One region of the Paenibacillus marinisediminis genome, then DNA from elsewhere that is predicted to be linked to it. Evidence: riboswitches for the same ligand, from Rfam matches in the RefSeq annotation. Region 1 holds a riboswitch; each other region holds the start of a gene.

Region 1 (2,268 bases):
GAATCATGTTCATATCTGGGTACTTCTGTTCCTGTACCATCTATTGTGGGGATTTTTCCTCTACCGGTTTATTGATTCTATCGTTGTTCCGATATTGAAGCGATATCCCGATCCAGCGCCGTCTGAGATGAGCAATCAAATCTTTATGCTGGAAAGCCAATTCCAATTAACCAAGACATCTATTTATACCCCTTATCTATGGGCTGCTATCGGATTTATCGCGCTGCGGATGTTGTTGACACCATTGATTCATGCCGGACTGCTGTATACCATGGCCAATCATCGATCAGAATCCAGTCTGACCTTCTTTCGAGGTATTGCCACAGTGTGGAAACCGATATCCTTATTGTATCTAATCGAAACGGTTGTGTTGTTGGCCCCCTCTTATTGGATCGTCCCTTATCTGGCAGAGACGCTGGCGACTTCCCTAAATTGGCAGTCCATGCTAATGAATGTTCTGCCCATTGCCTTCGTCTGGATCATAGGAGGATGGCTACTGCATCACCTGTTCCTGTTCCTGCAATTCGGTGCGGCGACAGAGATGTCGCTTCTTCAGGCAATGAAATGGGGCATACGCCGTATTCTGCCCGTTATCGGAATATCGCTCATATTCATCCTGATCACAGCTCTCTCTGGCGCTATGGTTACAACAGCCGCTATGTTCTGGACAGGCATGACGGCCCTTATCCTTCAACAGGCCTTTCCAGCACTGCAAACTTTGCTGAAGCTATGGAGCCTGTCCAGCCGATACGCAGCTTGGCAGCATCGGGAAAATCTCTAAATCATACAGCTGATACTGCATCAAAAATAGAACGCATATATAGCAAAAAAAACTTGTCTTTCCCGCTTTTTTCGCGGATAGGGACAAGTTTTTTTATTTTAGGGACAAAAACAGTTTGTCAAATGAATTACATTCTGTTAAAATAAATCCAGGATTTATTACAACTTTGTCATGAAACCATTCTCAGTTCTTGCAAGATTGTAATTGTAAGCATCGGACTCAGATGTGATCTTATTATGCCGAGTTCCCGTACACATCCGGGAAGCGGGGGAACCAAGTATTTTGGGTGAATTGATCTTGCTTATGCAGAGATCATAGGGGACCTTCAACCGAACCCTCCAGCTAACCTCGCAGGCACGGAAGGGGTATATTTACTTGAAGAAGAAGTTTATCACAGCAGCTGTTGCAATGAGCTTGCTATTCTCTATCGGAACTGGAAGCGCATTCGCAGCAACTAAGCTGGACACTACGATCGATGGTTTGTTAGGTATTGATTACAAGTACGGCGGCACAACAACTAAAGGCTTTGACTGCTCTGGATTCGTAGGATACGTATTCGACAAGTACGAAATTGATCTTCCTCGCACATCCTCTGGGATGTATGATGAAGGTACTAAAGTAAAGAAGAGCGAACTTCGTCCTGGAGACCTAGTATTCTTTAATACTAGCGGAAAAGGTGTTTCTCACGTTGGCATTTACGTTGGCGACAACAAATTTGCTCACGCTTCTACAAGTAAGGGAACTCGCATCGACAGCTTGAGCATGGATTACTATGAGAACCGCTATGTAGGTGCTAAGCGCATCTTGAGCGACGAGCAGTACAAGTATATGGCAGTCGAATAGTAGTTCAACAGATTTAGTAGATTAACCCGGTAGGATGCCTCATGCGGCCTGTCGGGTTTTTTATTATGTAACTCCGCGTTGATGTGAGCCTTCGGCCTTCGTTATGATTAATTGACTATTAGACGGCATGGCAATCATTAATCCTTCAAACTTCGAGAGTAATGTCCAATGCCACGATAAGCCTTGCCCGTGAAACAATTGTAATGATAAAGGCATGTCCCTTAGACCAGTGGACATGCCTCACTTCACTTTGCATCCGTGCTATTGTCGAGAGCCCTGCTCACTCTGTTGAGCTCTCCATTCCTGCATCTTCGCTTTTAATTCTTCTGCGGTGATCCCGTCCATCTGCGCACCGTTCTGCGTAGACCAATCTTTCATATGCTGCACCCGGTCCTCTTTATTGACATGTTTCCCGTGGAACAGGTGTTTTTTTCCACCCATTTTCTGTTGAACTTCGTCACGAATCTGCTCAAGCGTCTTCCCTTCTGTCGATACGCCCAATTTCTTGGCGATATGCATCAAACGCTTCTCGCGCAGCTCTCGCATCTGGCCGCGAAGTTCTTTCATCTCAGTTTGCATCTTCTGCAGCTCTGGATCCTTCTGCAGTTCTTCCCACTTCGCCTTAGCATCAGCTTGGGATTTAT
Region 2 (2,268 bases), on a different contig from region 1:
CATCGAGACGACCGCCCCGAATAGTATCGCAAATGTCGTCGTCTTGATCCCGCCGCCCGTCGAGCCTGGTGACGCACCGATAAACATGAGAATGACTATGAAAAATTGAGTTGCCTGCCGCAGGCCGGCAATATCAACCGTATTGACCCCTGCTGTACGTGGTGAAACCGATTGAAAGAACGAAGCTAATATCTTCTCGAAGAAGTTCATATCCCCCATCGTGTTTGGATTCGAATATTCGAATAAGAAGATGACAAGCGCCCCGAATACGATTAAGAAGCCAGTTGTATATAGTACAACCTTCGTATGAAGCGACAATCGCTTCGTCTTGTGATAATCAACCAGATCGGATATTACGATAAATCCTATACCTCCCGATACAATCAGGAACATCGCTACGATGTTAGTGAGAGGATCATTGACATAGCTGGTCAAGCTGGAGAACGGTCCGCTTGCTGTCATCCCGAATATATCGAAGCCCGCATTATTGAAAAAGGATATCCCGTGAAATATCCCAAAGTACAGCGCCTGTCCAAAAGGCATATCCATCGACCAACGCAGAGCAAACAACATAGCGGCTGAACCTTCAATGATGAGAGAATACAGCAGCACTTTGCGGATAAGACGAACGATACCTTCCATCGAGCCCTGATTCAGCGCTTCCTGCAAGATCAGCCTTTCCTTCAACGATATCTTCTTCTTGAATACGAGTGCGAACAACGTCGCCATCGTCATGAATCCCAAACCACCGATCTGAATGAGACACAAGATGACGATCTGTCCGAACATGGTAAAGTGCGACCCCGTATCAACGACAACCAATCCCGTAACACATGTCGCAGACGTCGCTGTGAACAATGCATCGATAAATTGGAGCGGTTTACCGTCAACATTTGATATGGGGAGCATCAGAAGAAATGAGCCTAACAAAATGATTGCAGCGAATCCCACTGCCAATATGCGCGCCGGAGTTAGCCTCCATGGTCGTAATAGCTCAATCTTTTTCACTTGCTGTGCCCACCTCTAAAAAAATTCATAAAAAAAAGCATCGGAATACCAATGCTGTCTGGTTTCCTGACGTGCTCGCCTACGAGGTTAGCTGACGGATTCGGGCACGTCAAGTTGCCCTATTCGCAGCGTGTACAGCTTATGCTCTAAGACTGCAACACATTGCGAAATTCACCCCAAATATCGGTTCCCCCGCTTTCGCTTGCGCGAAACTCGGCTCTATACAATTCATAACGAGATGATTATATACGTTTATACGAGCACTTACAAAGTCAATATACTGGCAAATTCATTGGAAATGCCGCCGAATTAGGGACTAAGAGCGTTTACATTAGAATGTTTTCATGCAATGCATCAGTGTCACGCCCATTTTCTTGACGTTGCATTATAATTTCGATAACCTTGTCCTTTTCAAATGAAACATAAGCGGCTATGATCAGATATACAATCATTATAAGACCATTCCACGATAGAGGGGGATTCCCTTGTCTTCTCACTTTGCACAAGCATCCGTTACTGCGCCTTTGCATCAGAGAACTGTCTCAAGACTTGCAATCGTTTGCTCCGTGATCGGGTTTATGATCTTCTTGGCATTTCAAGTCATAGCTCCCATTGCATCTGGCAGTGAAGAAGCACTCGCCAAGCCCCTCACGAAGCAAGAAGCTTTGAACCTCGCATATAAGGTTTATGCAGATGAGGCATTCGCCTCGGGAAGACAGTCCTATAAACCAGTGGAAACAGCCGTCATATATGAGACGAATCAGCTCTTATCCGGCTATGTAAGCAAAGAACAATTGAACGAGAGCTATGAGCCTTGGGACAAGCTGGCTCCGTACGACTACTACCGTGTCTTGATGAGAAGAGGCTATCTGAATGATCTGGAATACACCATCGTAGATCTGCACATGACTAGCGGTAAGCTGGTAGGTTATCAGACCCGAACGACTGACATGCCTTCTAGTTCATCTAACCTTAGCGAGGCTGATAAGGCCGCTCGGACGGATGAAGCTGTTCGCGAGCTCGGGTACACAGATGCCCAAGTACGGCGAATGCCGGTGTCAGCCACGAATCCGAACGAGATCCGATACCTTGTGCCTGCTGCCAAAGTAGGCGATGCCTCGTTGGAGCTAGTTGCCACATGGTCTGGAGACTACATAACCAGCCTTCGACCAGTATGGAATGTACCGATTGCATATGCTTCAGAAATGGTGCACCAGCAGGACTCAGCAGAGAAGATGCTAAACTACGCCTATCAGCTAA
Region 3 (2,268 bases), on a different contig from region 1:
CATCAAACCATGAAGCACCTTCCGGGCAATCCAGCGTCATAAACTTCCCATAATTTCCGTTCTTCGATTGATGAAACTTCAAATAGGCTTTGCCATCTTCGATCGCCAATATCTCAATCTTGCCGGACGCATGACTCATGGACAATCTAACCCGCTTACCAAGCCCCGAGGTCCGTGCCTTCGCCTGCTCGACAATTTCATATGCACGATGCAAGGACAAGACAAAATCAGAATTGCCCGCAACTGGACGATTGATAAAAAAGTAATACGGTGTAACACCAGCCCATGATAATTGGTCAAGCAGTTCACTCAACACCGCTGGATCATCATTAATCCCCTTTAATACAGGCGTTTGATTCACCACGATAACACCAGCGCTATGGAGTGCATCAAAGGCTCGCTTCGCTTCAAGAGTAATCTCTCGCGGATGGTTGATATGCGCCATCACATAGATCCGCTGATCTACACTCGAATTCTCACGGAACACCTGAAGCAGCTCTTCATCTTCATAGATCCGCATCGGATTAAACACCGGCAGCTTGGAGCCGAATCGCACAATCTTCACGTGCTCGATACTGCGAAGACGTTCCAATATCTCACGAATCTTCTTCGTAGAGAGAATAAGGCTATCACCGCCCGTGAGCAGCACATTGTTGATCTCAGGATGCTGTTCGATGTAAGCTAGGCCCGGCTCTACATTCAATGAAGCCTCATTCACATCATTGCGGAACAAGCGTTTACGGAAGCAATAACGACAGTAAGCGCCGCACACCTCCGATACAATGAGAAGCGCCGTTGTTCCATACTTGTGCTGACATCCAGGTGCTACATAATTGGCATGCTCATCAGATGCATCCCAACGTCCATACTCCAACAGCTCTCCTTCATTCGGAATGACGAGCTTGCGGATAGGATCATGTTCATCGTTCCAATCAATCAGGCCAAGGTAGTAATCATTCACACGGAACACGAATTTCTCCGTGATCTGTTTGAGCTTAGCGCGTTCTTCCTCGGGAATAGCAGTAATTCGATCAATCTGCGTAATGTACTTTGGTTGCGGCATTACGATCGCCCCTTTACTCAAGAATTGGCTTACTCAGTCCTTCTCTTTCAAGTGATGTGCGGATCATCATGATGATCGGTGATTGGATTCAGTCTAGATGCGTCTTGACTGAGACGGGGGGGGGGAAAATGGTTCTTTCTTGCTTGCAGAAGATAATACTGTTGCGGGTCAATAAAAAAGACCCCAACACAAATAATGACTCATCGGTCATTGTTGTGAAATAGGGTCAGCAAAAAAATAAAAACCCGAATAAAGATTCGGGTCATGGTGATATGTTCATAATGGTGATGTGACCCATCTCCTGCAAACGAGGTTAGCTGACGGACTCGGAAAAGATGGTTTCCTACGCATTGCTGCGACTAGCCCCACTGATTGGTTCCCCCGCTTCCCATCGCTGGGAATTAAGCGTACTTCTATGCTATATGAATATTGACATATTGTCAACATGATTACCACTCAATATTTTCCAGAAACGCAAAATGTGAGCACCACAACTGATGTATGATGTTTCCGTTAGTCATGAGGAGTGATTCCTGCAATATCGTAAAGAAGCTCCATTCGCAGATGCTCGCGCACTGTATCAGCCAGCCTGTCAAAAGCCTCTTCTTGTCGATTCACGAAGCTAAAACAGCTATTGAGCGGCAATAAACCCTTCTCTTCCCTCAGCTGATTAAGCCATGCACGGCGAAAATGATCATTATGAAATATACCGTGCACATACGTTCCCCATGCTTTCCCATCTATCGAGGCAAAGCCATCGCCAAAGGCTTCTCCGGCGCCTTGAAGCATGAACATAGGACCCATGGCTTTCTCGCTCACATTTACCGTTGAACGCCCCATATGAATTTCATAGCCTGCTATCTTCAACCCCTCTAAGTGTTCCTTGTCGGTTAGATTTCGACTTACCTCGCCAGACACACGCTCAATCTTCTTCTCCGCGTAGAAGCACGTCTCTATCGGCAGATAACTCAAGCCCTTAACGACCGTCCCCGGTTCTGTCTCAGCACCATCTGGATCACTTATTAGATTGCCTAGCATTTGATAGCCACCGCAGATTCCGACCAGCTTCGCACTGCGGTGAACCTGTACCTCAATCGCCTGCTGTATCCCCGTTTCTCGCAAGAAATGCAGATCCTCAATAGTGCTCTTCGTTCCTGGCAGGATAATAGCATCAGGTGTGCCAAGATCTGAAGCTTGCTCCACAT

The links. Region 1 has a riboswitch for cyclic di-AMP ahead of ACXX53_RS19575 (C40 family peptidase). Riboswitches for the same ligand answer to the same signal wherever they lie in the genome.
Region 2: linked by a shared signal. The riboswitch ahead of ACXX53_RS12330 (TrkH family potassium uptake protein) and the one ahead of ACXX53_RS19575 (C40 family peptidase) in region 1 are both predicted to bind cyclic di-AMP.
Region 3: linked by a shared signal. The riboswitch ahead of ACXX53_RS03295 (KamA family radical SAM protein) and the one ahead of ACXX53_RS19575 (C40 family peptidase) in region 1 are both predicted to bind cyclic di-AMP.

The regions. Positions count from the first base shown of each region.
Region 1 is NZ_JBTGUH010000011.1:66,905-69,172, reverse strand. Features, by position in the region: gene ACXX53_RS19580 (carbamoyl transferase) at 1-781, shown strand, start outside; cyclic di-AMP (ydaO/yuaA leader) riboswitch at 1,009-1,152, shown strand; gene ACXX53_RS19575 (C40 family peptidase) at 1,157-1,624, shown strand; gene ACXX53_RS19570 (hypothetical protein) at 1,688-1,840, opposite strand; gene ACXX53_RS19565 (hypothetical protein) at 1,886-2,268, opposite strand, start outside.
Region 2 is NZ_JBTGUH010000004.1:256,847-259,114, forward strand. Features, by position in the region: gene ACXX53_RS12330 (TrkH family potassium uptake protein) at 1-999, opposite strand, end outside; cyclic di-AMP (ydaO/yuaA leader) riboswitch at 1,070-1,237, opposite strand; gene ACXX53_RS12335 (CPBP family intramembrane glutamic endopeptidase) at 1,494-2,268, shown strand, end outside.
Region 3 is NZ_JBTGUH010000001.1:729,642-731,909, forward strand. Features, by position in the region: gene ACXX53_RS03295 (KamA family radical SAM protein) at 1-1,063, opposite strand, end outside; cyclic di-AMP (ydaO/yuaA leader) riboswitch at 1,351-1,481, opposite strand; gene ACXX53_RS03300 (cobyric acid synthase) at 1,577-2,268, opposite strand, start outside.